Regions from separate parts of the Klebsiella quasivariicola genome, predicted to be linked through region 3. Evidence: predicted binding sites of a transcription regulator. Region 3 holds the regulator's gene; each other region holds the start of a gene.

Region 1 (7,376 bases), 1.4 Mb from region 3:
CTGGCTCTGGGTTTTTCGCACCACCCAGCGCTGGAAGGTCACCAGCGCCAGCGTGCTGAACAGGGCGATCAACGTGACGACGACACCAACGCCAGCGGCCTGCAGCGGCTCCGGACGCACCAGGTGCTGAATGCCGGTGAGAAACAGAAACAGCGCCGAGCCGGAGATAAACATGCTTTGCGCCAGCGCCGCCAGCGATTCCGCTTTGCCATGGCCAAAGGTATGTTCTTCATCAGCAGGTTGCAGCGAATAACGAACCACCAGCAGGTTGGTCAGCGAGGCGGCAATATCCACCAGCGAATCCACCAGCGCAGCCAGAATACTGACTGAACCGGTATACCACCACGCAAAAATTTTGATCAAAAGTAACGCGGAGGCCATGGCTGTCGCCGCGATAGCGGCGCGGCTGACCAACCGGCCATAAGATTGATTCATATAGGCTCCTTCTCCTGCAATGCGCTTAGTATAACCCGAACTTGTGACGCTCACGGGATAGGCGAAGGAGTTGATTTACCGTAAAAAGGGCAAAAAAAAACCCCCACATCATGTGGGGGAAGACAGGGATGGTGTCTATGGCAAGGAAAACAGGGTTTGTTACTGGGGTTGCAGGGTGTTGCTACTACTCGAAAGCATCATCGCTGAGCCTTTCTGCATCCTTGCAACCTCACGCAACTGATCCATACGCTGCTGGTGCTTAGCATTTAAAACCGCTTGCTGCTCTGGCGTAAGCAGGTGATACATCTGGTTGCGGACCTTAGCCATTTCGACCTGGCGGGCAACCTGTTCCTGCGCCATCTTTTCTGCCTGAGCGCGCACAGCGTTTTCATCAAAATTTTCTGCGGTGACAAGGCGATGCATTGTCTCCATTTCGCTAACATTAACGGGGAGCCTGTCGTGGCGTGCCCGTTGCATAAGATCCCGTAACTGCTGACGTTGCTGCTCGGTTAAACTTATGCCGTCAAACATATGGCTTTGGCTACCGCGCTGTCCCCCGTCGTCTCCGGGGAGCCAGTTAACGCTGGTAACGACTTCAGCGGCCTGGCTATATGCACTTAGCGCCAGCGTTGAGGCCATGACGGCAGCGATAACATTGCGCATCACATACTCCCAAAACGTTTGTGTCGCGATTCAACGAGAGACAGTCTACGATTCAGGCTGCAAACATGCGTCAGGGGGTGTAAAACAAAGTAAAGTCATGGATTAGCGGGCCTTGATGACGTAATTTCTGCCTCGGAGGTATTTAAAAGATGAATAAAATCCTGTTAGTTGATGATGACCGGGAGCTCACCTCCCTGTTAAAAGAGCTGCTCGATATGGAAGGTTTTAACGTGCTGGTGGCCCATGATGGGGAACAGGCGCTGGCCCTTCTGGACGACAGCGTTGATTTATTGCTGCTCGACGTGATGATGCCGAAGAAAAACGGTATCGATGCGCTGAAAGAGCTGCGTCAGACACACCAGACTCCGGTTATCATGCTAACAGCGCGCGGGAGCGAGCTGGATCGCGTTCTCGGCCTCGAACTGGGCGCGGATGACTATTTGCCTAAACCATTTAACGATCGCGAGCTGGTGGCCCGTATACGCGCGATTCTGCGTCGTTCCCACTGGAGCGAGCAGCAGCAGACGACCGAAGCCGGATCGCCAACGCTGGAAGTGGATGCCTTAAGTCTCAATCCGGGCCGTCAGGAAGCCAATTTCGACGGTCAGACGCTGGAGCTCACCGGTACCGAGTTCACCCTGCTCTATCTGTTAGCGCAGCATCTCGGCCAGGTGGTGTCCCGTGAGCATTTAAGTCAGGAAGTGTTAGGCAAGCGCCTGACGCCGTTCGACCGCGCTATCGATATGCATATTTCCAATCTGCGGCGTAAGCTGCCGGAGCGTAAAGATGGTCATCCGTGGTTTAAAACGCTGCGTGGTCGCGGGTATCTGATGGTTTCCGCTTCATGATTGGAAGTTTGACTGCACGCATCTTCGCCATCTTCTGGCTCACGCTGGCGCTGGTGTTGATGCTGGTGCTGATGTTGCCCAAACTGGATTCCCGGCAGATGACCGAGCTGCTGGAAAGCGAGCAGCGTCAGGGCATTATGATCGAACAGCACGTCGAGGCCGAGCTGGCGACCGATCCGCCAAACGACCTGATGTGGTGGCGCCGTCTGTTTCGCGCCATCGATAAATGGGCGCCACCGGGACAACGCCTGCTGCTGGTGACCAGCGAAGGCCGCGTGATCGGCGCAGAACGCAACGAGATGCAGATCATTCGTAACTTTATCGGCCAGGCCGATAATGCCGATCATCCGCAGAAAAAACGCTATGGCCGCCTGGAAATGGTGGGCCCGTTTTCCGTCAGGGACGGCGAGGATAACTATCAGCTCTATCTGATTCGTCCCGCCAGCACCTCACAATCCGACTTTATCAACCTGCTGTTTGATCGACCATTGCTGCTGCTTATCGTCACGATGCTGGTCAGCGCCCCGCTGCTGCTGTGGCTGGCGTGGAGCCTGGCGAAACCGGCGCGTAAGCTGAAAAATGCCGCCGATGAAGTTGCCCAGGGTAACCTGCGGCAGCATCCGGAGCTGGAAGCCGGGCCGCAGGAGTTTTTAGCCGCTGGCGCCAGCTTTAACCAGATGGTCACCGCCCTGGAAAGGATGATGACCAGCCAGCAGCGGCTGCTGTCCGATATCTCGCACGAGCTGCGCACGCCGCTTACGCGCCTGCAGCTGGGTACCGCCCTGCTGCGCCGCCGCAGCGGTGAGAGCAAAGAGCTGGAGCGTATCGAAACCGAAGCGCACCGGCTGGACAGCATGATCAACGACCTGCTGGTGATGTCGCGCAATCAGGCGAAAAACGCCCTGGTCAGCGAGACGGTGAAAGCCAATCAGCTATGGGGGGAAGTGCTGGACAATGCGGCGTTTGAAGCCGAGCAGATGGGGAAATCTTTCACCGTTGAGTATCCGCCGGGCCCATGGCCGCTGTACGGTAACCCTAATGCGCTGGAAAGCGCGCTGGAGAATATCGTCCGCAACGCCCTGCGTTACTCGCACACGAAGATTTCCGTCAGCTTCTCGGTGGACAAAGACGGAATTACGGTTAACGTGGACGACGACGGCCCGGGCGTCAGCCCGGAGGATCGCGAACAGATTTTCCGGCCATTCTACCGAACCGACGAGGCGCGCGACCGCGAGTCCGGCGGTACCGGCCTGGGGCTGGCAATTGTCGAAACCGCTATTCAGCAGCACCGCGGCTGGGTGAAGGCCGACGACAGCCCGCTGGGTGGTCTGCGTTTAACAATCTGGCTGCCGTTGTATAAAAGAACCTGATGCTATCCCGGCTTACGCTGCGCTAAGCCGGGAGCTTCCCCGGAAATACGCAATAGGGGGGAATTATTTCCCCCATAATCTCCGCGAATTATCCTCGATCTTGCCGCTTAAACGCCGTTTCTGCATGGTTCTGCTCCAGCTCACCGACAGGCCCGCTGCCGACAATAAACGATGATACTGGTCATCATCAAACGGCATCTGCCAGGCAATCGCCCCGGCCTCATGAACACTGACATCACTCAGCCGGGAAACCAGCTTGAGCGGCGCATCGCTGGAAACTTGCCCTCCGGCAATCACCCGGTACAGCCAGCCGGTTTTTCCGCTGTTTTGCATCAGCTGAGCCATATCATTGATCGCAAAATGAAAGTTGAGCTTGAAGCACGGCGATCGCGGCTGGGTGACCTGAATCAGCGCGTCGCCCCAGCGAAAGATATCGCCGATATAGACGTTTTGCTCGGTAAGCCCGGTGGTGGAGAGGTTTTCGCCGAACGCCGGCGCACAGAACCGCTCGGCCTGCTGGGGGAAGTCACGGATCCAGTCGGCATAGTGTTCGCGCGGATAGTGGCACAGCGCGCGGTCCGGACCGCCGTGGATTTTTTTCTCCGCCTGCTCGTCCCCTTCGAGACCGCGTTCGCCAAGCAGCAGTTCGCCATCAACCTGGATTTTACCGATCGCGCTGGGGCGACTGCCCGCGTAATCCCTGATTTTGCCGATAAAGACATTCACCGGATAATGCATGGCTGCTCTCCTTGCTACAGATATAAAAAAAGCGAGTCATCAGACTCGCTTCTCTCTTAGCGCAATGCAACCTTATTTTTTGGCGGCAAAACGCGCTGCAGCTTCGTCCCAGTTCACCACGTCCCAGAAGGCTTTGATGTAGTCCGGACGACGGTTCTGGAATTTCAGGTAGTAAGCGTGTTCCCATACGTCCAGACCCAGGATCGGGTAGCCGGAAGCGCCGGAAATGGCTTCGCCCATCAGCGGGGAATCCTGGTTAGCCGTGGAGACAACGGCCAGTTTGTCACCTTTCAGTACCAGCCACGCCCAGCCAGAGCCGAAACGGGTCGCAGCGGCTTTTTCAAATTCCGCTTTGAAGTTGTCTACGGAGCCGAAATCGCGCTCGATAGCCGCTTTCAGATCGCCCTGCAGGGTAGTGCCGGTTTTCAGGCCTTTCCAGAACAGGCTGTGGTTCGCGTGGCCGCCCGCGTTGTTACGCAGTACGGTTTTTTTGTCAGCCGGCAGCTGATCCAGTTTGGTGATCAGCTCTTCAGCGGACAGGTTAGCGAACTCCGGCAGGCTTTCCAGCGCGGCGTTGGCGTTGTTCACATAGGTCTGGTGGTGTTTAGTGTGATGGATCTCCATCGTCTGCTTGTCGAAGTGCGGTTCCAGAGCATCGTAAGCGTACGGCAGGGATGGCAGGGTATAGCTCATAATCATCTCCATTATTGTCGAGCGGCTCAAGTGTTAACGCCGCGTAAGCAGTTTGTCCATTATAGTTAATTAAATGGTATTGAAAATGCTTATCAATGCCGTATTTTTCATATGGATATAACCAGAAGAAATACCCGCCGTTTTGTGATGTAGAACAACTAATTAAGTCAGTAGTTGCCAGGGTTCGCCATCCTGTGGCAAGGACTTGAAGGCGGCCAAAGCGGCCAATTTTTACACTCATCACATCGGAAGCCGCCGTCTCCGATAAAAAAAGATGAGGATAAAATCAATGAACCACGCGATTACGATGGGTATTTTTTGGCATTTGATAGGAGCCGCCAGTGCCGCCTGTTTCTATGCCCCGTTCAAGAAAGTAAAACACTGGTCGTGGGAAACCATGTGGTCGGTTGGTGGGATTGTCTCCTGGCTGATCCTGCCCTGGGCCATCAGCGCCACGCTGTTACCCGATTTCTGGGCCTACTACCGCTCTTTTAGCGCCTCCACGCTGCTGCCGGTCTTTCTGTTCGGCGCCATGTGGGGCATCGGTAATATTAACTATGGCCTGACCATGCGCTATCTCGGCATGTCGATGGGGATTGGCATCGCCATTGGTATCACGCTGATTGTCGGCACGCTGATGACGCCCATTATTAACGGTCAGTTTGCAGTGCTGATGCACACCCAGGGCGGTCAAATGACGCTGCTCGGCGTGCTGGTGGCGGTGATTGGCGTCGGCATCGTCACCCGCGCGGGCCAGTTGAAAGAGCGTAAAATGGGCATTAAAGCCGAAGAGTTCAATCTGAAGAAAGGGCTTCTGCTGGCGGTGATGTGCGGCATCTTCTCGGCAGGGATGTCGTTCGCGATGAACGCCGCCAAACCGATGCATGATGCCGCCGCAGCGCTCGGCGTCGACCCGCTGTACGCTGCGCTGCCAAGCTATGTAGTCATTATGGGCGGCGGGGCGCTGGTCAATCTTGGCTTCTGCTTTATTCGTCTGGCGAAAGTGAAGAACCTGTCAGTCAAAGCCGATTTCTCGCTGGCAAAACCGCTTATCATCAGCAACCTTCTGCTCTCCGCCCTCGGCGGTCTGATGTGGTATCTCCAGTTCTTCTTCTATGCCTGGGGCCACGCCAGCATTCCGGCGCAGTATGACTATATGAGCTGGATGCTGCACATGAGCTTCTACGTGCTGTGCGGCGGAGTGGTGGGCCTGGTACTGAAGGAGTGGAACAATGCCGGCCGCCGTCCGGTGAGCGTCCTGAGCCTCGGCTGCGTGGTGATTATCATCGCCGCCAATATCGTCGGTCTGGGAATGGCCAGTTAACCATCGGGTCATCAGACAGACAATAACGGCCTTCAGGCGGCGGCGCGACTGCGCTGCCGCCACTGCCCCGGCGACATGCCGATTTCCCGGCTAAAAACCACCGAAAAGTAGTTACTGTCCTCAAAGCCGCACTGCATGGCGATATCGCCGATTAAGCGCTCGGTATGCTGCAGCAGGTACTGCGCGTGGCAGATCCGCAGCTGGCGTAAATAGTGATTGATGGTCATCCCGGTTTGCTGGCGGAACTGCTGACGAAGCGCCCGCTCGCTGCCGCCCTCTTGCTCGCAGAAACGCTCCAGAACAAAGGGGCGGCTAAGGCTGGCCGCCAGCGCGGCCAGCAGTTTGTCGAGCAATGCTTCGCGCTGCGTCGCCGCCGGATCATCCGTCGCGTAGCGATGGCGCTGCAGCGTCAGCGCCAGCTGGGCAAACAGCAGCTCAGCCATCGCATTTCCCTGCGCGTCGCGCCGGGCGCACTCATGCTCAAGCTGGCTAATCACCTGGCGCGCCTGAGCCATACCGGTGCTGCCCATGCGCCAGTGGGGCTTCCACGGCGTGCCGAAAAGGCCAGGGATCGCCCCGGCCCAGTCGAAATTGAGCTGCAGCCGCTCCGGGCAATAGATGATGTTCTGCAGAACGAGATCGTTAACGGAAGCATAGGAGTGTTTATCTTCGGCGCGAATATAGAACAGATCGCCGCGGGTAATGCGCCAGGGGCGATCGTTAAGGACGTGCAGCCCGTTGCCCCGCCACACCAGCACCAGCTCGCAGAACTCATGGGTATGTTCGGCAAAGACATTTTGCGGATAGCGGTCGGCCACCGCCACCGCCTGCGTGGCGGAAGGGAAAAACTCCTCTTTACGTAGAATCAGACCGGCCACGGCTCACACTCCAAACGCGGATAACGGCACATTATTCGCGTTTTTAGTCCGCAATACGTTGACTCTTCTCGCGTTACTGAAGAATGGCGTCGCGCCCCTGGCGGATATCGCGCGGTGACCAGTCAAACTCGCGGCGAAAAAGCGTCGAAAAATGATTACTGTCGCCAAAGCCGCAGCGATAAGCGATATCAGTCACGCTTTCATCGCTATGGCGCAACAGGTGGCGGGCCTTCATCAGGCGCACCCGATTAAGATAGCGCTGGGGCGTCAGGCCGGTCTGCTGCTTCAGCTGGCGGTGCAGGGTACGCAGCGACAGCGAAAACTGCGCCGCCGCCTCCTCCCAGCAGATCTCCTGCGCAAAATGGTCTTCCAGCCAGGCCAACAGTTGATTCAAGCGCGCATCGTTGTTGGTGGCCTCTTCCGCAAG
Region 2 (7,376 bases), 1.9 Mb from region 3:
ATCGTCAGCGAAGCCGGGGCTTCCGTTTACTCCGCCTCCGAGCTGGCGGCACTGGAGTTTCCGGATCTCGACGTGTCGCTGCGCGGGGCGGTCTCCATCGCCCGCCGTCTGCAGGATCCGTTGGCCGAGCTGGTGAAAATCGACCCGAAATCCATCGGCGTCGGCCAGTATCAGCACGATGTCAGCCAGACCCAGCTGGCGCGTAAGCTGGACGCGGTGGTGGAAGACTGCGTGAACGCCGTCGGTGTTGACCTGAACACCGCCTCCGTTCCGCTGCTGACCCGCGTCGCCGGCCTGACTCGCATGATGGCGCAGAACATCGTTGCCTGGCGCGATGAGAACGGCCAGTTCCAGAACCGCCAGCAGTTGCTGAAGGTTAGCCGTCTGGGGCCGAAAGCCTTTGAGCAATGCGCGGGCTTCCTGCGTATCAACCACGGTGACAACCCGCTGGACGCCTCCACCGTCCACCCGGAAGCCTATCCGGTGGTCGAACGCATTCTGGCCGCCACCCAGCAGGCGCTGAAAGATCTGATGGGCAACAGCAGCGCGCTGCGCCACCTGAAGGCTGTGGATTTCACCGATGAGAAGTTTGGCGTCCCGACGGTCACCGACATTATCAAAGAGCTGGAAAAACCAGGCCGCGATCCGCGTCCGGAGTTTAAAACCGCGAAGTTCGCCGATGGCGTGGAGACCATGAACGACCTGCTGCCGGGGATGATCCTGGAAGGCGCCGTCACTAACGTCACCAACTTCGGCGCGTTTGTTGATATCGGCGTTCATCAGGACGGACTGGTACACATTTCGTCGCTTTCCGACAAGTTTGTTGAAGATCCGCACACCGTGGTGAAAGCGGGCGACATCGTCAAGGTCAAAGTCATGGAAGTCGATCTGCCGCGTAAGCGTATCGCCCTGACCATGCGCCTCGACGAGCAGCCGGGCGAGAGCTCCTCCCGCCGCGGCGGTGGCCAGGATCGTCCGCAGGGCAACCGCCCGGCCGCCAAAGCCGCCAAACCCCGCGGACGCGACGCGCAGCCTGCGGGTAACAGCGCGATGATGGATGCCCTCGCCGCGGCGATGGGTAAAAAACGCTAATCATCCCTCCCTGCCCCTTTTTCAGGGGCAGTTTTTTTCATAACCAGGCCATCGCCATCACGCACAAAACAGGTTCAGTTATTTCTGATAATCTGCTTTTATTCCACGCCTGAAAGACAGCGAAATTAATATTTTCATTTCGTTAACTTAAGAAACCTTAATTAAACATTAGATCGACGAAATAATATTTCGCGCATTTTCGATCACAGACGAATTTTGCGGCACGTCAATAAAAAAGTGATTTCCGCTTTAAAAATAGCGTTGATCGCATCATATGTATTGATGATAAAAACCATTCTCATTATCATCGGTTTCAGCGTGTTTTTTCCTTTTTTCGTTGGCTATGGTCTCCGGCGCGACGACATCCCGCCGCCCGGTCAATTCATTTTCGGTTAGCGATACACAAGTAGGCCCTATGCAATTCACACCTGATAGTGCGTGGAAAATTATTGGATTCTCCCGCGATATTAGCCCAGCATACCGTCAGAAATTGCTCTCCCTCGGCATGCTGCCCGGTTCCTCTTTTCATGTGGTTCGCGTGGCGCCGCTCGGCGACCCTATTCATATCGAAACCCGACGCGTCAGTCTGGTATTACGCAAAAAAGATCTCGCCTTAATCGAACTGGAAGCGGTTGCACAATAACGGCTGGCCCGGCACAAGAGTCTGAAATATGAAAAAATTAACCGTTGGTTTAATTGGTAATCCTAATTCCGGCAAGACCACTTTATTTAATCAGTTGACCGGCGCGCGTCAGCGCGTGGGCAACTGGGCCGGGGTGACCGTTGAGCGTAAAGAGGGCATTTTCGCCACTACCGACCATCAGGTCACGCTGGTCGACCTCCCGGGAACCTACTCCCTGACCACCATCTCTTCGCAGACCTCGCTGGACGAGCAGATTGCCTGCCACTATATCCTGAGCGGCGATGCCGACATGCTGATTAACGTGGTCGACGCCTCTAACCTTGAGCGCAACCTCTATCTGACGCTGCAGCTACTCGAACTGGGGATCCCCTGCGTCGTTGCGCTGAACATGCTGGATATTGCCGAAAAGCAGCAGGTGCGTATTGATATCGATGCTCTCGCCGCCCGCCTCGGCTGTCCGGTCATTCCGCTGGTTTCGACCCGCGGTCGCGGGATCGAAGCGCTGAAGATCGCTCTCGACCGCCACCAGGCCAACAGCGATATTGAGCTGGTCCACTATCCGCAGCCGCTGCTGCGCGAAGCTGACCTGCTGGCGCAGCAGATGTCGGCGCAGATCCCGGCCCGCCAGCGGCGCTGGCTGGGCCTGCAGATGCTGGAAGGTGATATCTACAGCCGGGCCTATGCCGGCGACGCCGCTGACAAACTGGATATCGCTCTGGCGAACCTCAGCGACGAGATCGACGATCCGGCGCTGCATATCGCAGACGCCCGCTATCAGACCATCGCTGCCGTTTGCGATGCCGTCAGCAACACCCTGACCGCCGAGCCAAGCCGCTTCACCGCCGCGATGGACAAAGTGATCCTCAACCGCTTCCTCGGGTTGCCGATTTTCCTCTTTGTCATGTACCTGATGTTCCTGCTGGCAATCAACATTGGCGGCGCGCTACAGCCGATTTTCGATGCCGGCTCGGTCGCGATCTTTGTGCATGGCATTCAATGGCTGGGTTACACCCTGCACTTCCCGGACTGGCTGACCGTGTTCCTCGCCCAGGGGATCGGCGGCGGTATCAACACGGTGCTGCCGCTGGTGCCGCAGATCGGCATGATGTATCTGTTCCTCTCCTTCCTTGAGGACTCCGGCTACATGGCGCGCGCCGCCTTTGTCATGGACCGGCTGATGCAAGCCCTCGGCCTGCCGGGGAAATCCTTCGTTCCGCTGATTGTCGGTTTCGGCTGCAACGTGCCGTCGGTGATGGGTGCCCGTACCCTTGACGCCCCGCGTGAGCGTCTGATGACTATTATGATGGCGCCGTTTATGTCCTGCGGCGCGCGGCTGGCAATCTTCGCCGTCTTCGCGGCCGCCTTCTTCGGGCAGAACGGCGCGCTGGCGGTCTTCTCGCTCTACGTGCTGGGCATTGTGATGGCGATTCTCACCGGCCTGATGCTGAAGCACACCATTATGCGCGGTGAAGCCTCGCCGTTCGTGATGGAGCTGCCGGTGTACCACGTCCCGCACATCAAGAGCCTGATTATCCAGACCTGGCAGCGCCTGAAAGGCTTTGTGCTGCGCGCCGGGAAGGTGATCGTCATCGTCAGTATCTTCCTCAGTGCACTGAACAGCTTCTCACTGAGCGGTAAAGTCGTCGACAACATCAACGACTCCGCGCTGGCCTCGGTGAGCCGGGTCATTACCCCGGTGTTTAAGCCGATCGGCGTGCATGAAGATAACTGGCAGGCCACCGTCGGCCTGTTTACTGGCGCGATGGCGAAAGAGGTTGTAGTGGGTACGTTGAACACCCTCTATACCGCCGAAGATATCCAGAACGAGGACTTCAATCCGCAAACCTTCAGCCTCGGCGAAGAACTGCTGGCCGCCGTCGACGAAACCTGGCAGGGACTGAAAGACACCTTCAGCCTCAGCGTCCTGGCCAACCCCATCGAAGCCAGCAAAGGCGATGGTGAAATGGCCACTGGCGCCATGGGCGTGATGGGCAGTAAATTTGGCAGCGCGGCGGCGGCATACAGCTACCTGATTTTCGTCCTGCTCTATATCCCCTGCATCTCGGTGATGGGCGCTATCGCCCGCGAATCGAGCCGCGGCTGGATGACCTTCTCCATTCTGTGGGGTCTGAATATTGCCTATTCGCTCTCGACGCTCTACTACCAGACCGTCAGCTTTAGCGATCATCCGCGCTACAGCCTGGTATGTATCCTGGCAGTAGTGTTGTTCAACGTGGTGCTCTTCGGCCTGCTGCGCCGCGCGCGCAGCCGGGTGGACGTCTCCCTGCTGGCCACGCGGAAAACGCCAACCTCCTGCTGCGCCAGCCCGGCTGGCGATTGCCACTAAGGAGGGCCTGTGGCGTCGTTAATGGAAGTCCGCGATATGCTGGCCCTGCAGGGCCGCATGGAGGCAAAACAGCTCAGCGCTCGCCTGCAGACGCCTCAGCCAATGATTGACGCCATGCTTGAGCGAATGGAAGCCATGGGTAAGGTGGTACGGATCAGCGAAACGAGCGAAGGCTGCCTTTCAGGCAGCTGTAAAAGCTGTCCTGAAGGAAAAGTCGCGTGCCAGCAGGAGTGGTGGGCGCTGCGATGAAAACAGCATGGCCAGAATAGCGTGAGATATCAGTAAAAAACGGGCCTGCTGGCCCGTTTTTTATGACTGGATTATTTATAAACGTCAGCGTTAGCGTGAACGGTTTTTTCGTTTTTCTGCCCGGCAATCACCACAAAGTACTTCCCGCCCAGCTCATCCGCTTTTTTAGACAGATCGCGGCGGGCGTCCATCGGCGAGGTGGTCCTTGAGGTCGTGATGCTGCCGACCTTGGTCAGGTTCATCTTCGCCACATCTTCTTTTTGGATCTCTTTCGCAGCGAACGCGCCGAAAGACAGGGTGCCTATCACCAGAGATGCAACCATTCCTGTAACAAGTTTCATAGCCTCTACTCTCCATAAGGTTGTTATTGTAGGCCACGATGGCGGAATGAAATAATCAACCACCGTGACAACCTAAGTATTGCTATGAATGGCCCTTTTACCATGACGTGGCAAAAAAAATTAACCCAGCCGCTTTTTCAACGCCAGCAGCGGCTCGCAGAAGGCCTCGGGATGGGAAACGAACGGCGCATGCGCTGCCTTATCGAAGAGGATTGACTCACTTTCCGGCCACAGATCGTCCAGCAACGGGACGATCTTGCGCGGCACCAGTCCGTCCAGCCGACCGTACAGCCGCAAAAACGGCATTGGCAGCCCGACCAGCGCCTGGCGCAGATCAACGGTTCTGAGGATCTCCAGCCCACCGTTCAGCGCCTCGGCGGAAGGCATCGGCAGCGAGAGCACCGCCTGCTTTAACGCTCGTGCATCCTGACGCGCGCTCTCTGTGCCCATGGTTTGCAGAGCAAGGAACCGCTCGACGGTGCGCTGGAAATCGTCGCTTAGCTGCTGCTGAAACCCGGCCAGCACCTCGGGCTTAATGCCGGGCCAGTCGTCGCGGGCCGCGAAACAGGGGGAAGAGGCGACCGTCACCAGCGCCTGCACGCGTTCCGGGTGCATAAGCGCGACCTGGCTGGCCACCAGTCCGCCCAGGCTCCAGCCCAGCCACACTGCCTGTGGAGGGGCCTGCTCAAGCACCCGCTGCGCCATCGCCTCGAGCGACATCGCGCCATACCCGCCGCTGCGGCCATACCCCGGCAGATCCACCAGGTGGAGGGTAAAATGCGAAGCCAGCTGCGGCGTGATGCAATCCCATACCTGAGCGTTCAGCCCCCAGCCGTGCAGCAGCACAAGATGACAATCACCTTCGCCAATAGTCTGCCACCAGATGTCGTTCATCCGTTACCGTTCTCTTTTTACTGAATAGAAGGCCAAATATGCTAACAGCACACAGCTTATGCTGGCTATGCCAAATGCCGCTGGCGATCGCTCGCTGGGGGATCTGCTCCCGCTGCAGCCGCGCCCTGCTCGCCTGCCCCCCGCTCTGCCCGCAGTGTGGCCTGCCGGCGGCGCTGTCCCAACACCCCTGCGGTCGCTGCCTGCAAAAGCCGCCTCCCTGGCGTCGGCTGGTGGCGGTTAATGATTATTGTCCGCCGCTGAGCGGTCTGGTGCAGCAGCTGAAGTTTCATCATCGTCCGGAGCTGGGGCCCGCCCTGGCACGCCTGCTGCTGCTGCGCCTTAAGCAGCGTCACGATGTGCCGCCGGTGGACGCGCTGGTCGGCGTACCGCTCTGGCGCCGGCGCCGCTGGCACCGGGGGTATAACCAATGCGACGAGCTGTGCCGGCCGTTAGCCCACTGGCGAGGATGTGTCTGGCATCGCAACGGCCTGACGCGCCAGCGAGCCGGCGCCGTACAACATTCGCTCAATGCCCGCCAGCGCAGACAGAACCTGAAAAATGCCTTTCAGCTTGAATTTGCCGTGCGCGGACTCCATATCGCTATCGTGGATGATGTCGTCACGACCGGCAGCACCGTCGCCGAGATATCCCGCCTGCTTTTGCGAAACGGCGCCGCGACGGTTCAGGTATGGTGTTTATGCCGTACCTTGTAGACCCCCGCTGATGGGCGTATTATAACCCAGTAAAATAGTCAACTATTAGGCCAACGCTATGATCCGTATTTCCGATGCTGCACAAGCGCACTTTGCCAAACTGCTGGCAAATCAGGAAGAAGGGACGCAAATTCGCGTATTTGTGATTAATCCCGGCACCCCAAACGCTGAGTGCGGCGTATCCTACTGCCCACCGGATGCGGTGGAAGACACTGACACGGCGCTGAAATTTGAACAGCTGACCGCCTATGTCGATGAGCTCAGCGCGCCCTATCTGGAAGACGCTGAAATTGATTTCGTCACCGATCAGCTCGGCTCGCAGCTGACGCTGAAGGCGCCGAACGCCAAAATGCGTAAAGTTTCTGACGATGCCCCGCTGATGGAGCGCGTCGAGTACCTGCTGCAGTCGCAGATTAACCCGCAGCTGGCCGGCCACGGTGGCCGCGTGTCGCTGATGGAGATCACCGACGACGGTCTGGCTATCCTGCAGTTCGGCGGCGGATGCAACGGCTGCTCGATGGTCGACGTAACCCTGAAAGAAGGTATTGAAAAACAGCTGCTGAACGAGTTTCCGGAGCTGAAAGGGGTTCGCGATCTGACCGAGCACCAGCGCGGCGAGCACTCCTACTACTAAGCCCTTCCTCCGGCGGCAGCCTGCCGCCGGATCGTATTATCCATTCTGTGTTACCGCGCAACATGTCCCACTAAACGACCGGCAAAAACCGGGGAAAGAGTATGACTTAAGTCTCATATTTAACATTTTCCCCCATCAGGTGATTCTCAATCCTCACATGTTACCCGTATCATCACGTTCAGGCACCACCGACAAAAAAATAGCCAGCTATCCTTTCTCTGGGTAAGGATAATGCAAGCATTTACGGTGCCGGACTATTTAGCTCCCTGCCGGAGCGGATGCTCTACAGGTTCAAACTTTGACGTTACCCATAACAAATTAAGGCCAGGTAAATCATGCCATTAGTCATCGTTGCTATCGGGGTTGCCCTGTTATTGCTGTTAATGATCCGTTTCAAAATGAACGGTTTCATTGCGCTGGTTCTGGTGGCGCTCGCCGTCGGATTAATGCAGGGTATGCCGCT
Region 3 (7,376 bases):
CCAGCCCGAGCTGGCGCGCCAGCTCGGGGATAGTATTGGCCTGAGCGCCGGGAAAGACGGGGGGCATAAAGTGGCCAATGGCTTTACTGTCGATGATCGAGTAGCCGATTTGCCCCGGCTGGTGGGCGACCAGTCGCCCCCAGATGGCGTAGCGTTTGGGCCAGAAATCTTCTCCTTCATCATAAAAACGCTCGGCATCGCGATTCACCACCACCCCCAGCGACACGCAGTCGACGCGGGTGCAGATCCCGCCGTCATAGAGCGGCGCCCGGGCGTCAATGGCGACGCAGTGGGATTGCGAAGGATCGCCGATAATATCGGCCCCGGCGTCGATCATAAACTTGAGCAGTACCCCCTGATTGAAGCGGGTGCCGCGGATGAGGAAATTATCGGCGGGCCATTCGCCACGATCGTTCTGCCCCCAGGCCTCGCGCAGCCATTCGCGGTTGGATTCAAATCCGCCGGCGGCGAGGACGCAGCTTTTCGCGACAATCCGTTCCTCGCCTGCCAGCGCGGCAACAAATTCCCCGTTGCGCAGTTCCAGGGCCTGCACCGGCGTGTTGTAGCGGATCTGCACCCCCATCTGCTCCGCGCTGCGGTAATAGGCATTGACCAGCGCTTTGCCGCCGCCCATAAAAAAGGCGTTGGTGCGGGCAACGTGCAGAGCGCCCGAGAGCGGCGGCTGAAAGTTAACCCCATGCTGGCGCATCCAGTCGCGGCACTGTGACGAGGTACGGATCACCAGCCGGGCCAGCGCTTCGTTGGTGTTCCCCTCGGTGACGCGCAGCAGATCCTGCCAATACTCTTCTTCCGGATAGCTGTCGACCAGCACGTCCTGCGGCGCATCGTGCATACAGCGCAGGTTACGGGTGTGCTGCGAGTTGCCGCCGCGCCACTCCCGCGGCGCCGCCTCCAGCAGCAGCACCGAGGCGCCGGCCTCCCGGGCGGTTAAGGCGGCGCATAGCGCGGCATTGCCGCCGCCAATCACCAGTACATCCACCATTATCGGCTCCCTTACAATTTAATTAATTGTTAAATTTGTAATGGGAATGTAGGCGGTAACGGCGACAGAGCGCTATGGCGTAGTGCTAAAGAGGGGTTTAGTTGGTGTAAAGGGTAGCGCCCGGCCAGCGGCCAGACTCCACCAGCTGACGCATGACTTTGCTCAGTATTACCCGTGCGGCAAGCCCTGCCGGGGTGAGCTCATCATCGGACAGGCTGACCAGAAAGTTGGGGCGACTCAGCACCGGATTGGCGACGCCGATCACTCTTAGCGCCTGATGGTCGAGATGGGAGATGGCGGCCCCGGGCTGAAGAGTGGCGCCCAGTCCGCTGCGCACGGCCTGCATCAGCAGGGCCAGGCCGTCAATCTCCGCCACCACCTCAACGCTGAGATGATGCTGCTGGCAAACCGCCTCCAGCCGGCCGCGCAGGCCGTGGCCCTGGCTTGGCATAATCAGCGGCAGGGTGGCGAGCTGGTCGGGGGTGATATGGTCATCCTGCAGGGGGGCTAACAGCGCATGGCTGCCAATCAGGAACAGGCGCTCTTCCAGCAGCGGTCTGGCGCTCCAGCGCAGGATCTTCTCCTGCTGGAAAACGATAGCAAAATCGAGCTGGCGAGTGTTGATCATCCGTTCCAGATTGCCGGAAAGGCTTTCCACCAGATGCAGGCGCACGTCGGGGTAGCTTTCGCGCATCGCATTGATGAACGGAACGCCGAGAACGGAGGCGGTGCTGGGGGCCATGCCAACGCTGACGTGGCCCGACAGGCGCGCCTCGCGGGCGGCGAGGATGGCATCATCGGCATGGCGCAGCGCCAGCTGCGCCTGGGAGTAGAAAGCAAGGCCCGCGCTGGTGGGCGTGACCCCGCGGGAGGTCCGCTGCAGCAGGCGAATGGCCAGTTCGTTTTCCAGGCGCGCGATCTGCTGGCTAAGCGCCGAGACGCCGATATTGAGATCGAGCGCAGCGCGCCCCATGCTGCCGGTTTCCACAATGCGCACAAAGTAGCGTAGCTGGCGAAGTTCCATATCAACTCTCCGGACAAAGCGGGGACGAGGAAGGTTATCCCAGGGGACTGAGCGGGAAGCGCGGCAGAAGCGCCCATAAAAAAGCCAACCGGCAGGTTGGCTTTTCAGAGCAGACGACGCGGGGAATTACTTTTCCACTGCGTCGTGGGCGTGTTCGTCCTCGCGGCAATCCCCTTCCGCACAGTGACCGTACAGATACAGACTGTGGTTGGTCAGGCGGATGCCGTGACGGGAAGCGATTTCACGCTGGCGCGCTTCAATAGAGTCATCACTGAATTCGATCACTTTGCCGCAGTCGAGGCAGATCAGGTGATCGTGGTGATGCTGCTGGGTCAGTTCGAAAACGGATTTTCCGCCTTCAAAATTATGACGAGTCACGATACCGGCGTCATCAAACTGGTTAAGGACGCGGTAAACGGTCGCCAGACCAATCTCTTCGCCCATGTCGATCAGGCGTTTATATAAGTCTTCCGCACTGACATGATGGTTATCCGGTTCCTGCAGCACTTCGAGGATTTTCAGTCGAGGAAGTGTGACTTTCAGGCCAGCCTTCTTTAATGCGGTATTGTTGTCAGTCATGCGGAATCTGTCCTGTTGCTAAACGATCTACTTCCTTCAACGGAAGTCATACAGAAATTAACCCGACGTAATGCGTCTCATTATAGAACTGCCACTGGTAAATGAAAACTGCAAGCATCAGGCCTGGTTTGCTGTCAAAAACGAGGCACCAGCTACAAACTGCGTCACGTGCCTCGTAGAATCAGAGGACATTGTACAGATATGTGATTAAAAGTTAAAAACTTGTAGCTATTAGTTTGATTGCTTTTGTCTATTAATGCGACGCAACTCAATAGTTACGCCGCTTAATCATCAGGCGTTTTTGATTTCTTCAAGGTGCAGCTCTTCGGCAACCTGCTTCACCCACTTCTCCACGCGCTCGTTGGTCAGCTCCGGCTGGCGGTCTTCATCGATGGCGAGGCCGACGAAGTGGTCGTCATCCGCCAGGCCTTTGGAAGCCTCAAAATGATACCCGGCCGTCGGCCAGTGACCGACGATGGTCGCGCCGCGTGGCTCAATGATGTCGCGGATGGTGCCCAGCGCGTCGCAGAAGTATTCTGCGTAGTCTTCCTGGTCGCCGCAGCCGAACAGCGCCACCAGTTTGCCATTAAAGTCGATCTCTTCCAGCGTCGGGAAGAAGTCGTCCCAGTCACACTGCGCTTCCCCGTAGTACCAGGTCGGGATGCCGAGCAGCAGGATGTCGTGGGCTTCCAGGTCTTCTTTGCTGCTTTTGGCAATGTCGTGAACATCAGCAACATCTTTACCAAGCTGCTTTTGAATCATTTTTGCAATATTTTCGGTGTTGCCGGTGTCGCTGCCAAAAAAGATGCCGATGATTGCCATGAGTAAAATAACCTCTTGAAACTTAAATGATGTGGTAGGGACGCGATGCCCATAGATAACGGCAATCATAGCAGAACAGGCAAGGGCGCGGAAACAGCAATCACGCCCGACTGCACACTCTGCTACATGAATGCGGGTTTTTCGCGGAAAGTTAGACTTTTCCCTGGCTGCGCAGGGCGGTTAATTGCGTCATCAGCATCTCTTCGATGAGATCGCTGCGGCTCATATTACGCGCTTCCGCCAGCTCGTTGAGCGCATCGACCGCATCCGCGTTGAGTTTTAACTCGACGCGCTTCAGCCCGCGCACTTTATCGCGTTTCAGCTGATTACGTTTGTTGATGCGCAGTTGTTCATCGCGCGACAGCGGATTGGTTTTCGGTCTTCCCGGGCGACGCTCGTTTGCGAACAAATCTAATGTCGTACGGTCCGTTTGTTCTTTTGCCATGATTCTGAGTGACTTCGGGGAAACAAGCAGCCGGGCTCTAGCCGGCGCAGATAGCGCGCCATCATACATCAGGCGAACGGCTGCGCCAACGACCGCGGGCATTCTGCGGCGCGGTCGGGCATATTTTAGCCAATCAGACGGCGATGCTCATCAGGTAACGACGGATCGCGCGTAATACCGCCTCGGGTTTCTCGGCATGGACCCAGTGTCCGGCGCCGGCGATGACGTGGGCCCGCGCCTGCGGGAACTGGGCCAGCAGCGCTTCACGGTAGGCATCGGTCACATAGGGCGAGTTGCCGCCGGGAATAAACTGCGTCGGGTGTGGCCAGGCCGGAATGGTTTCCCAGCCGACAATATGCGGATACTGGTCCCACAGCACCGGCACGTTGAAGCGCCAGTCGCCGTCGACGAAGGATTTCAGCAGGAACTGAATTACCCCTTCCTCCTGCAGATGCTCGCGCATCACCTGCGCTGCCTGCCGGCGGGTGCTGGCGGCGGATTCGCTGACGGCGCGGATAGCGGCGAAGATCTCATCATGGCGGCGTACGTGATAATCCACCGGCGCGATATCGATCGCCACCAGTCCGCTGATGCGTTCCGGCGCCAGGGCGGTGAGCGCCATCACCGCTTTGCCGCCCATCGAATGGCCGATAAAGGTGGCGCGCTCAATCTGGTGCGCGTCAAGCGTATCGAGCAGATCCTGCGCCATGGCGGGGTAGGTCATCTCTGGCGACCGCGGCGATAATCCGTGGTTGCGCATATCGACCTGCACAATATCGTGGTCGGCGATCAGGTCGCGGGCGAGGATGCCCAGGTTGTCCAGGCTGCCAAACAGACCGTGGACCAGCACGATCGGGGAGTGGTTGTGCGAATTCTGTGCAGATTGCGCTCGGCTATTTAATTTCATGGCAAAGTTCTTTTTTTCGCTCCGTCGGGTTAGGGTATTATGTTGGACATTCTGCCATCCGGCTGCAAGACCCAGAAGTTTTCTGAGTTTTACCGCCATCCTGGTTTGACGCTATCCGCGGTTGGGATTTGTACTTATAATCCCAACGATTTGTATTCAGAAAAGATATCGCACTGGATTAAGATGAAAACAATTGAAGTTGATGATGAACTCTATCGCTATATTGCCAGCCACACTCTGCATATCGGCGAGAGCGCATCCGACATTTTACGGCGCATGCTGAAATTTTCCGCCGTTTCCCAACCGGCTACACCGGTCAGCAAAGCCGCGCCGGCACTGGTGCCAGCGCCTGCCGTTGAGGTGAAAGCCGCTAACCCGGTGAAAGATAAAGTCCGCGCCATGCGCGAGCTGCTGTTATCTGATGAATACGCCGAGCAGAAGCGTGCGGTGAACCGTTTTATGCTGGTGTTGACGACCCTCTACTCCCTGGACAGTCAGGCATTTGCTGAGGCCACCGAGTCTCTGCATGGCCGCACGCGCGTCTACTTCGCGGAAGATGCGCGTACGCTGCTGAAAAGCGGCAACCAGACCAAACCGAAACAGGTTCCTGGTACCCCGTGGTGGGTTATCACCAATACCAATACCGGCCGTAAATGCAGCATGATCGAGCACATCATGCAGTCGATGCAGTTCCCTGCGGAGCTGATTGAGAAGGTTTGCGGCACGATCTAGTTTTTTAACATTTGCACCAGAAGGATCAGGCAATGGCAATCGATAAACGTGCGGGGCAGCCTGCGCAACAGAGTGATTTGATTAACGTCGCCCAACTGACTGCTCAGTACTATGTGCTGAAGCCTGAAGTCGGTAATGCGGAGCATGCGGTAAAATTCGGTACCTCTGGCCATCGCGGTAGCGCGGCGCGCCACAACTTCAACGAACCGCATATCCTGGCCATCGCCCAGGCCATTGCGGAAGATCGTGCGAAGAACGGGATCACCGGGCCGTGCTATGTCGGCAAAGATACCCACGCCCTTTCCGAGCCGGCGTTTATCTCGGTGCTGGAAGTGTTAACCGCCAACGGCGTTGACGTGATCGTGCAGGAAAACAACGGTTTCACCCCGACGCCGGCGGTTTCCAACGCGATTCTGGTGCATAACAAAAAAGGCGGTCCGCTGGCGGACGGCATTGTGATCACCCCGTCACATAACCCGCCGGAAGATGGTGGTATCAAGTACAACCCGCCAAACGGCGGCCCGGCGGATACCAACGTCACCAAAGTGGTGGAAAACCGCGCCAACGAACTGCTGGCCGCCGGCCTGCAGGGCGTGAAACGCATTTCTCTGGACGCGGCGCTGGCTTCTGGCCACGTTAAAGAACAGGATCTGGTGCAGCCGTTCATCGAAGGCCTGGCGGATATCGTCGACATGGCGGCGATCCAGAAAGCCGGCCTGACGCTGGGCGTCGATCCGCTGGGCGGGTCCGGTATCGAATACTGGAAACGCATTGGCGAGCACTACAAGCTCAATCTGACCATTGTCAACGATCAGGTGGATCAGACCTTCCGCTTTATGCACCTCGATAAAGACGGCGCCATCCGTATGGACTGCTCCTCGGAGTGTGCGATGGCGGGCCTGCTGGCGCTGCGCGATAAGTTCGACCTGGCGTTTGCTAACGATCCGGATTACGACCGTCACGGGATTGTCACCCCGGCCGGGCTGATGAACCCGAACCACTACCTGGCGGTGGCGATTAACTACCTGTTCCAGCATCGTCCGCAGTGGGGCAAAGAGGTGGCAGTCGGTAAAACGCTGGTCTCCTCCGCGATGATTGACCGCGTGGTGAACGATCTGGGCCGCAAGCTGGTGGAAGTGCCGGTGGGCTTTAAGTGGTTCGTTGACGGCCTGTTCGACGGCAGCTTCGGCTTCGGCGGCGAAGAGAGCGCCGGGGCCTCCTTCCTGCGCTTCGACGGCACGCCGTGGTCGACCGATAAAGACGGCATCATCATGTGCCTGCTGGCGGCGGAAATCACCGCCGTCACCGGGAAAAACCCGCAGGAGCATTACAACGAGCTGGCGGAACGCTTCGGTGCGCCGAGCTATAACCGTCTGCAGGCTTCCGCGACCTCCGCGCAGAAAGCGGCGCTGTCCAAGCTCTCTCCGGAAATGGTCAGCGCCGATACGCTGGCGGGCGATCCGATCACTGCCCGTCTGACCGCGGCGCCGGGCAACGGGGCGGCGATTGGCGGTCTGAAGGTGATGACCGACAACGGCTGGTTCGCGGCGCGTCCGTCAGGCACCGAAGATGCCTACAAGATCTACTGCGAAAGCTTCCTCGGCGAAGAACATCGCAAGCTGATTGAAAAAGAAGCGGTAGAGATTGTCAGTGAAGTGCTGAAGAACGCGTAACTACGCACTACTCTCAGGCCCCTTGCGGGCCTGATTTTTTTCGCAAGGATAGCGATGAAAATACAACGGAAGTCCCTGTTTTTGTTCTGGGCGTGGATGGATCTCTTTTTCGTCCTGCAATTCTTATGGTGGAATATTTCCCACCGCCGTCTCCCTTTCTACGACGACATGCTGGCGTATCTTCAGCTGTT
Region 4 (7,376 bases), 410 kb from region 3:
GGCGCAGCAGGTCGACAATTTTCTGCGCGCCGTCAATGTTGGCCTGGAAGTCCCACAGATCGGTATGGCTGTAGCGATCTTCTTCACCGCTGATCTTGCTGGCCGCGACTTCCTCAATTAATCCTGCCGCGCCGCCCACCACTTTTGATGGCGGGAATGCCAGCTCGCTGATGCGTTTTTGCAGCTCCAGCACATCGCTGTTCAGCTGATCGGCATATTTTTCCATGCCCTTGACGCTGTTATCGCCAAACAGCGCTTTTTCCAGACGGTGGAAACCGGTGAATTTCGGATCTTCTGCTTTTTTCTCGAAGTCGTCTTCGCGGGCGTCGATGCTTCCGTCAAGATCAGAGAACAGCTCGGCAATGGGCTCGATGCGCTCGTAGTGCTGACGGGTTGGGGCGTACAGGGCTTTCGCTTTTTCGATATCGCCGGCTTTCACCGCGTCGGTAAAGGCTTTAGTACCGCTGACCAGCTGCGCGGTTTCCGCCGTCACATAGGTTTTATAAGCGGTGATCGCTTCGCCGAGGCTCAGCACCGCATCGGCTTTCGCCGCGTCTTTGGTGGCGGCGCCGGTAACGATAAGTTTGCCTTTCGGGTTGGTGAGCAGGCCGCAGGTCATGTCATATTCACCCGGCTGCAGGTTCGCGGTGAGCTTCTGGGTAAAGCCCGGCGCGATGTTTTCACGCTCTTCCACCACCATCACCCCTTTCAGAATCTCCCACTCCAGCGCTTTCTGGCTGTGGTTCTGAATAATAAACTGGGTTTTGCCCGCATTAACGGTTACCTGCATCGGCTCGCACTGTTTATCATTGACAGTGACTTTCACCTGCGGGATATCCGCAGCCTGAGCACCGAATGCAGAGCTGAGCAGCGCGGCCACAGTCACCCGCAGCGCATTACGGCGAAAATGAATCATCATGATCATCCCTTTCGGTAAGTAGAGTGTCGCTTATAAGCTCGCAGCGCCCGATCAGGCGGCCCGCGAGGCAGTCGTATTATTCCGCGGCGGCAGGGCAAACATCACCAGCGCCGGGATCAGGTAAAGCAGATAAACAGTCACTTCGCTGACGCTCGGGGCCTCCTGGTAGCCAAAGATCCCCTCCAGCAGCGTGCCGAACAGCGTATGCGTTGACAGCACGTTACTCAGATCGAAGGCGGTATCCTGGAACAGGTTCCACAGGCCGGCCTCGTGGAAAGCGCGGATCGCCCCCGCGGCCAGGCCAGCGGCCACCAGCAGGATAAACAGGCTGGTCCATTTGAAGAACACACCGAGGTTGAGGCGGATACCGCCCCAGTAGAGCAGGAAGCCCAGCACAATCGCCGTTGCCAGACCCAGCAACGCCCCCAGCGGCGGCCAGATGCCAACGTCCTGCTGGAATGCCGCCAGCAGAAAGAAGACCGACTCCAGCCCCTCACGGGCAACCGCGAAAAAGACCATCATCACCAGCGCCCAGCCATGGTGATTGCCGCGCTGCAGCGCCTTGTCCACGGCCTGCTCCAGCTGCTGTTTGACGTTGCGCGAAACATTGCGCATCCAGAAGACCATCCACGTCAGGATCACCACCGCGATGACCGCGACGATCCCTTCGAACAGTTCCTGTTCGCGCTGAGGAAATTCACCGGTGGTTTCGTTGATAAAAATGCCTAAGCCAAGACACAGCGCCGCTGCGAGGATCACGCCAATCCACATCACGGCAATCCAGTTTCCGCGCTGGGTGCGTTTCAGATAGCTGGCGATCAGGCTGACAATCAGCGCAGCCTCAAGGCCTTCGCGTAACATAATGAGAAATGGGACAAACATGCCAACACCCTTAAATGTAAATCACCGTCAACGAATGCAAAAACAGGTAATATTTATGATAGTGATTATCATTACAATACTCAGAAACACAAGCGAAATGTGCAGAGAATGATGACTAGTTGTAAATAAATTGCTGACAAATAATGACTTGCGAAAATATTCGCCTGTTATGAAGGAAAAGAATAAGCAAAGGATTTTTTACGCCAGATATTTACCCGCCGCGGCGGCTATGGCTAAATGGCGGCCTTATTGACCTGCGAAAAGAACAACATGACTGCACTTTTTCATTTCCTGCTGGCGCTGGTGGTGATCCTCGCCCTGGCCTGGCTTGTCAGCTATGACAGACAAAAAATTCGTATTCGTTATATTCTCCAGTTGATTATTATCGAAATAGCGCTTGTCTTCTTTTTCCTGCACGCCGAAAGCGGCCTGTGGCTGGTAAAAAATATTTCCGGCTTTTTTGCTTCACTGTTAGGTTTCGCCGCCGAAGGAACCAATTTCGTGTTTGGCGGCATGAGTGAAAAAGGGTTAGCCTTTATTTTCCTGGGCGTCCTGTGTCCGATTGTGTTTATTTCCGCGCTGATTGGTATTCTTCAGCACTGGCGGATCCTGCCGATTTTTATTCGGGTGATTGGTACCCTGTTATCAAAAGTAAACGGCATGGGTAAGCTGGAATCTTTCAACGCCGTCAGCTCGCTGATCCTCGGCCAGTCGGAGAATTTCATCGCCTACAAGGGCGTACTGGGCGACCTCTCCTCACGCCGACTGTTCACCATGGCGGCGACGGCCATGTCGACCGTATCGCTGTCGATTGTCGGCGCCTATATGACCATGCTGGACGCCAAATATGTCGTCGCGGCGCTGATCCTCAATATGTTCAGCACCTTTATCGTGCTGTCGGTGATTAACCCGACGCGGCCGGGCAGCGAGCAGGAAATAAAACTCGAGAAGCTACACGAATCGCAGAGTTTCTTTGAAATGCTCGGGGAATATATTCTGGCCGGCTTTAAAGTGGCGATGATTATTCTGGCGATGCTGATCGGTTTTATCGCTCTGATCAGCGCCATTAACGCGCTGTTCGCCACCCTGTTTGGTCTCAGCTTCCAGCAGATCCTCGGCTACGTCTTCTACCCGCTGGCGTGGCTTATCGGCATCCCGCTGAGCGATGCGCTGAACGCCGGCAGTATTATGGCCACCAAGCTGGTCGCGAACGAATTTGTGGCGATGATTGAGCTACAAAAGATTGCCGCCAGCATGACCCCTCGCGGGCTCGGCATTCTCTCGGTATTCCTGGTGTCGTTTGCTAACTTTGCCTCGATCGGCATTATCGCCGGAGCGATCAAAGGCCTGAATGAACCCCAGGGCAATATCGTCTCCCGCTTCGGCCTGCGGCTGGTGTATAGCGCCACGCTGGTGAGCCTGCTTTCCGCCAGCTTCGCCGGGCTGGTGCTGTAAGACAAACGGCGGGGCTGCCCCCGCCGTTTACTCAGAACTGCACGCAGACCGGCTGGTCGACACGCATTACCGATTCCTGCGCGAAGCGTGATTTATAGCCCTGGCGCAGGGCTTCAATACCGGCCTCGCTCTGCGCGTCATGCCCATGGATCACCATCAGCGCCTTGCTCTGCTCCCGCACTACCTGACCATTCTGGCCCAGCCACTGACCGCGGGCATCAAACACCGTCAGCCCATCGCGAAAACGCGGCGTCACGTCGCGGTCGACAAACTGCTGCCACTCTTCAGCAGTGATGTCTTTCCCCGCCGGGCGGCTCAGGCCGAAATAAAGCGTGGTTTGCACCATGGACCGATCCGCCGGGCAGGCGCCGGGCTTCGCCGCGCGGGTCGACGAACTTTCCCCCGCCACGCAGCCGCTGAGTAACCCTGCCAGCACCAGCGCCATTGCACCCTGTCTGAACGTCATCTTTGCTATCCTCATTGTTATTAGTCAGGAAATATCAGCGGATTTTCAAATAATTAGCAAGGGTTATAATATTCCAGCCCGGCAACAGGCACAAAAAAGCCCGCCAGCGGCGGGCTCGTGAACGTCAGATGATCTTATTCAGCCGTGGCACGTACCGGCGCCGGCGTATGGTAGTGGGCATCCGCTTCGGCGAAGCGCTGCTGCATGCTGGCCGACGGCGCTTTATCCAGCAGGCTGAAGACCACAATTCCCAGGCTACCGAAGATAAAGCCCGGAATAATTTCATACAGGCCCAGCCAGCCAAATTGCTTCCAGACGATCACGGTCAGGGCGCCAATCACCATCCCGGCCAGCGCGCCGTTACGGGTCATGCGTGACCACATCACCGAGAACAGGACCACCGGGCCAAAGGCGGCGCCGAAGCCAGCCCAGGCGTAGCTCACCAGACCCAGCACGCGGTTTTCCGGATTGGCCGCCAGGGCAATCGCCACCAGAGCCACCACCAGCACCATCATACGGCCCACCCACACCAGCTCTTTCTGGCCGGCGTTTTTGCGCAGGAACGCTTTATACAGGTCTTCGGTAATTGCGCTGGAGCAGACCAGCAGCTGACAGCTCAGGGTGGACATCACCGCCGCCAGAATCGCCGACAGCAGGATCCCGGCAATCCACGGGTTAAACAGGATTTGCGCCAGTTCGATAAACACGCGCTCGGCGTTCTGGTTCACCGCGCCCGCCAGGCTCGGGTTGTTATTGAAGTAGGCGATACCAAAGAAGCCGACCGCCACCGCACCCGCCAGGCACAGGATCATCCAGGTCATACTGATGCGACGCGCGTGAACGATACTGTGGTGCGAATCCGCCGCCATAAAGCGCGCCAGAATATGCGGCTGGCCGAAATAGCCCAGTCCCCAGCCCATCAGCGAAATAATCGCCACGAAGTTCAGCCCTTTAAGCATGTCGATATTTTCGATGCTCTTTTGCTTAATGACTTCCAGCGAATCACCAAAGCCGCCGACGGAAATAATGACGATCACCGGGGTGAGGATCAGGGCAAAAATCATCAGGCTGGCCTGCACGGTATCGGTCCAGCTGACGGCGAGGAAGCCGCCGACGAAAGTATAGATAATCGTTGCCGCCGCCCCGGCCCACAGCGCGGTTTCATAACTCATACCGAAGGTGCTTTCAAACAGACGCGCCCCCGCCACAATTCCCGAGGCACAATAGATGGTAAAGAACAGCAGAATAACCAGCGCCGAAATAATTCTCAGCACCCGGCTTTTATCTTCAAAACGGCCGGTAAAATAATCGGGCAGCGTCAGGGCGTTATTATTCACCTCGGTATGCACGCGCAGGCGACCGGCCACCAGCTTCCAGTTAATCCACGCCCCCAGCGTTAAGCCAATGGCGATCCAGCTTTCGGAAATCCCGGAGAGGAAAATCGCCCCCGGCAGGCCCATCAGCAGCCAGCCGCTCATATCCGACGCCCCTGCGGAAAGCGCGGTCACAAATGGCCCCAGACTTCTTCCCCCAAGAATATAATCATCGAAGTTTTTGGTCGAACGCCAGGCAATAAACCCTATCAATACCATACCAAAAATATAAACAATAAATGTCACCAGCATCGGTGTGCTAATAGCCATGCAAAGTCTCCAGAATTTTTATCGACAGCGTCCAACTTCGTCGTTTTTTTCCACTACCGGAACGGGGTAATGGCGCATTGTTTAATTGGGCGACCGTATCCTGACGGAAGCTTCGGTTTTTCACAAATGATTTAACACAGCATTTACACGAAAACCCGACAGCGCAAAACGTCAATTTATGAGAGGTTGCACTCTCTCACGTTTTTAAAGGTTGCACCAAACAAAAGTGTTAACTCACGCATACAAATACCCTATGAGCACGGGGTTAAAATTCTGCTATTTTAGGTGTTATTTTTAACAAATCCGCCATTTCACGGCTTGCGTCACAAGCCATAATTAACAAGGTTGCACAAAGTTGCAACATAGTGGATATTTCCCTGCAACCGCATAAGCCTAACGATAAATGACAGGAGTTCTGAGCATGGGCACCACCACCATGGGTGTTAAGCTTGACGACGCAACCCGCGAGCGCATTAAGTCCGCCGCGAGCCGTATTGACCGCACGCCGCACTGGCTGATTAAACAGGCCATCTTCAACTATCTGGAAAAACTGGAGAACGACGAGACGCTGCCTGAGCTGCCGGCGCTTCTGAACGGCGCCGCTAATGAAAGCGATGAAGCGGGTTCCCCGGCGGAAGAGCCGTATCAACCATTTCTCGAATTTGCCGAGCAGATCCTGCCGCAGTCGGTGAGCCGCGCAGCGATCACCGCCGCTTGGCGACGTCCGGAAACCGACGCGGTGCCGATGCTGCTGGAGCAGGCCCGCCTGCCGCAGCCGCTGGGCGAACAGGCGCACAAGCTGGCGTATCAGCTGGCGGAAAAACTGCGCAACCAGAAAACCGCCAGCGGCCGCGCCGGCATGGTGCAGAGTCTGCTGCAGGAGTTTTCCCTCTCTTCACAGGAAGGGGTGGCGCTGATGTGCCTGGCGGAAGCCCTGCTGCGTATTCCGGATAAAGCCACCCGCGATGCGCTGATCCGCGACAAAATCAGCAACGGCAACTGGCAGTCGCACATCGGCCGCAGCCCGTCGCTGTTCGTCAACGCCGCCACCTGGGGGCTGCTGTTTACCGGCAAACTGGTGTCGACCCATAACGAGACCAGCCTCTCCCGCTCCCTGAACCGCATCATCGGCAAAAGCGGCGAACCGCTGATCCGCAAGGGCGTGGACATGGCGATGCGCCTGATGGGCGAGCAGTTCGTCACCGGCGAAACCATCGCCGAAGCGCTGGCCAACGCCCGCAAGCTGGAAGAGAAAGGGTTCCGTTACTCCTACGATATGCTCGGCGAAGCGGCCCTGACCGCCGCCGACGCCCAGGCCTACATGGTCTCTTATCAGCAGGCGATCCATGCCATCGGCAAAGCCTCCAACGGCCGCGGCATTTATGAAGGCCCGGGCATCTCGATTAAACTCTCCGCGCTGCATCCGCGCTACAGCCGCGCGCAGTATGACCGGGTAATGGAAGAGCTTTACCCGCGTCTGAAATCGCTGACCCTGCTGGCGCGCCAGTACGATATCGGCATCAACATCGACGCCGAAGAGGCCGACCGCCTGGAGATCTCCCTCGATCTGCTGGAAAAACTGTGCTTCGAACCGGAGCTGGCCGGCTGGAACGGCATCGGCTTCGTGATCCAGGCCTATCAGAAGCGCTGCCCGTTCGTCATCGATGCCCTGATCGACCTCGCGACCCGCAGCCGCCGTCGCCTGATGATCCGTCTGGTGAAAGGCGCCTACTGGGATAGCGAAATCAAACGCGCGCAGATGGAAGGCCTTGAAGGCTATCCGGTGTACACCCGCAAGGTTTACACCGACGTCTCCTACCTCGCCTGTGCGAAAAAACTGCTGGCGGTGCCGAACCTGATTTACCCGCAGTTCGCCACCCACAACGCTCATACCCTGGCGGCTATCTACCAGCTGGCGGGCCAGAACTACTACCCGGGCCAGTATGAGTTCCAGTGCCTGCACGGCATGGGCGAACCGCTGTACGAGCAGGTGGTGGGCAAAGTCGCCGAC

Evidence for each region. The regulator Fur, encoded in region 3, represses iron uptake genes when iron is present. The targets are predictions, from matches to a motif close to ATAATAATGAGAACNACTATCAA.
Region 1: a site for Fur is predicted at 4,821-4,843, ahead of sodA (superoxide dismutase [Mn]). Genes of this name have one in related genera too.
Region 2: a site for Fur is predicted at 1,378-1,400, ahead of feoA (ferrous iron transporter A). Genes of this name have one in related genera too.
Region 4: a site for Fur is predicted at 1,857-1,879, ahead of efeU (iron uptake transporter permease EfeU). Genes of this name have one in related genera too.

What each region holds. Positions count from the first base shown of each region.
Region 1 is NZ_CP022823.1:5,419,993-5,427,368, forward strand. Features, by position in the region: gene fieF (CDF family cation-efflux transporter FieF) at 1-435, opposite strand, end outside; gene cpxP (cell-envelope stress modulator CpxP) at 595-1,098, opposite strand; gene cpxR (envelope stress response regulator transcription factor CpxR) at 1,248-1,946, shown strand; gene cpxA (envelope stress sensor histidine kinase CpxA) at 1,943-3,316, shown strand; gene yiiM (6-hydroxyaminopurine reductase) at 3,380-4,054, opposite strand; gene sodA (superoxide dismutase [Mn]) at 4,127-4,747, opposite strand; gene rhaT (L-rhamnose/proton symporter RhaT) at 5,037-6,071, shown strand; gene rhaR (HTH-type transcriptional activator RhaR) at 6,104-6,949, opposite strand; gene rhaS (HTH-type transcriptional activator RhaS) at 7,023-7,376, opposite strand, start outside.
Region 2 is NZ_CP022823.1:363,438-370,813, reverse strand. Features, by position in the region: gene B8P98_RS01755 (Tex family protein) at 1-1,092, shown strand, start outside; gene feoA (ferrous iron transporter A) at 1,508-1,735, shown strand; gene feoB (Fe(2+) transporter permease subunit FeoB) at 1,764-4,082, shown strand; gene feoC ([Fe-S]-dependent transcriptional repressor FeoC) at 4,092-4,331, shown strand; gene B8P98_RS01735 (YdgH/BhsA/McbA-like domain containing protein) at 4,403-4,672, opposite strand; gene bioH (pimeloyl-ACP methyl ester esterase BioH) at 4,793-5,566, opposite strand; gene gntX (DNA utilization protein GntX) at 5,605-6,279, shown strand; gene nfuA (Fe-S biogenesis protein NfuA) at 6,338-6,913, shown strand; gene gntT (gluconate transporter) at 7,249-7,376, shown strand, end outside.
Region 3 is NZ_CP022823.1:3,977,717-3,985,092, reverse strand. Features, by position in the region: gene tcuA (FAD-dependent tricarballylate dehydrogenase TcuA) at 1-1,003, opposite strand, end outside; gene tcuR (tricarballylate utilization LysR family transcriptional regulator TcuR) at 1,101-2,027, opposite strand; gene fur (ferric iron uptake transcriptional regulator) at 2,154-2,606, opposite strand; gene fldA (flavodoxin FldA) at 2,898-3,428, opposite strand; gene ybfE (LexA regulated protein) at 3,580-3,873, opposite strand; gene ybfF (esterase) at 4,007-4,780, opposite strand; gene seqA (replication initiation negative regulator SeqA) at 4,964-5,512, shown strand; gene pgm (phosphoglucomutase (alpha-D-glucose-1,6-bisphosphate-dependent)) at 5,545-7,185, shown strand; gene B8P98_RS20100 (hypothetical protein) at 7,240-7,376, shown strand, end outside.
Region 4 is NZ_CP022823.1:3,571,565-3,578,940, forward strand. Features, by position in the region: gene efeO (iron uptake system protein EfeO) at 1-919, opposite strand, end outside; gene efeU (iron uptake transporter permease EfeU) at 971-1,801, opposite strand; gene B8P98_RS18025 (NupC/NupG family nucleoside CNT transporter) at 2,072-3,256, shown strand; gene B8P98_RS18030 (DUF3574 domain-containing protein) at 3,288-3,722, opposite strand; gene putP (sodium/proline symporter PutP) at 3,857-5,365, opposite strand; gene putA (trifunctional transcriptional regulator/proline dehydrogenase/L-glutamate gamma-semialdehyde dehydrogenase) at 5,787-7,376, shown strand, end outside.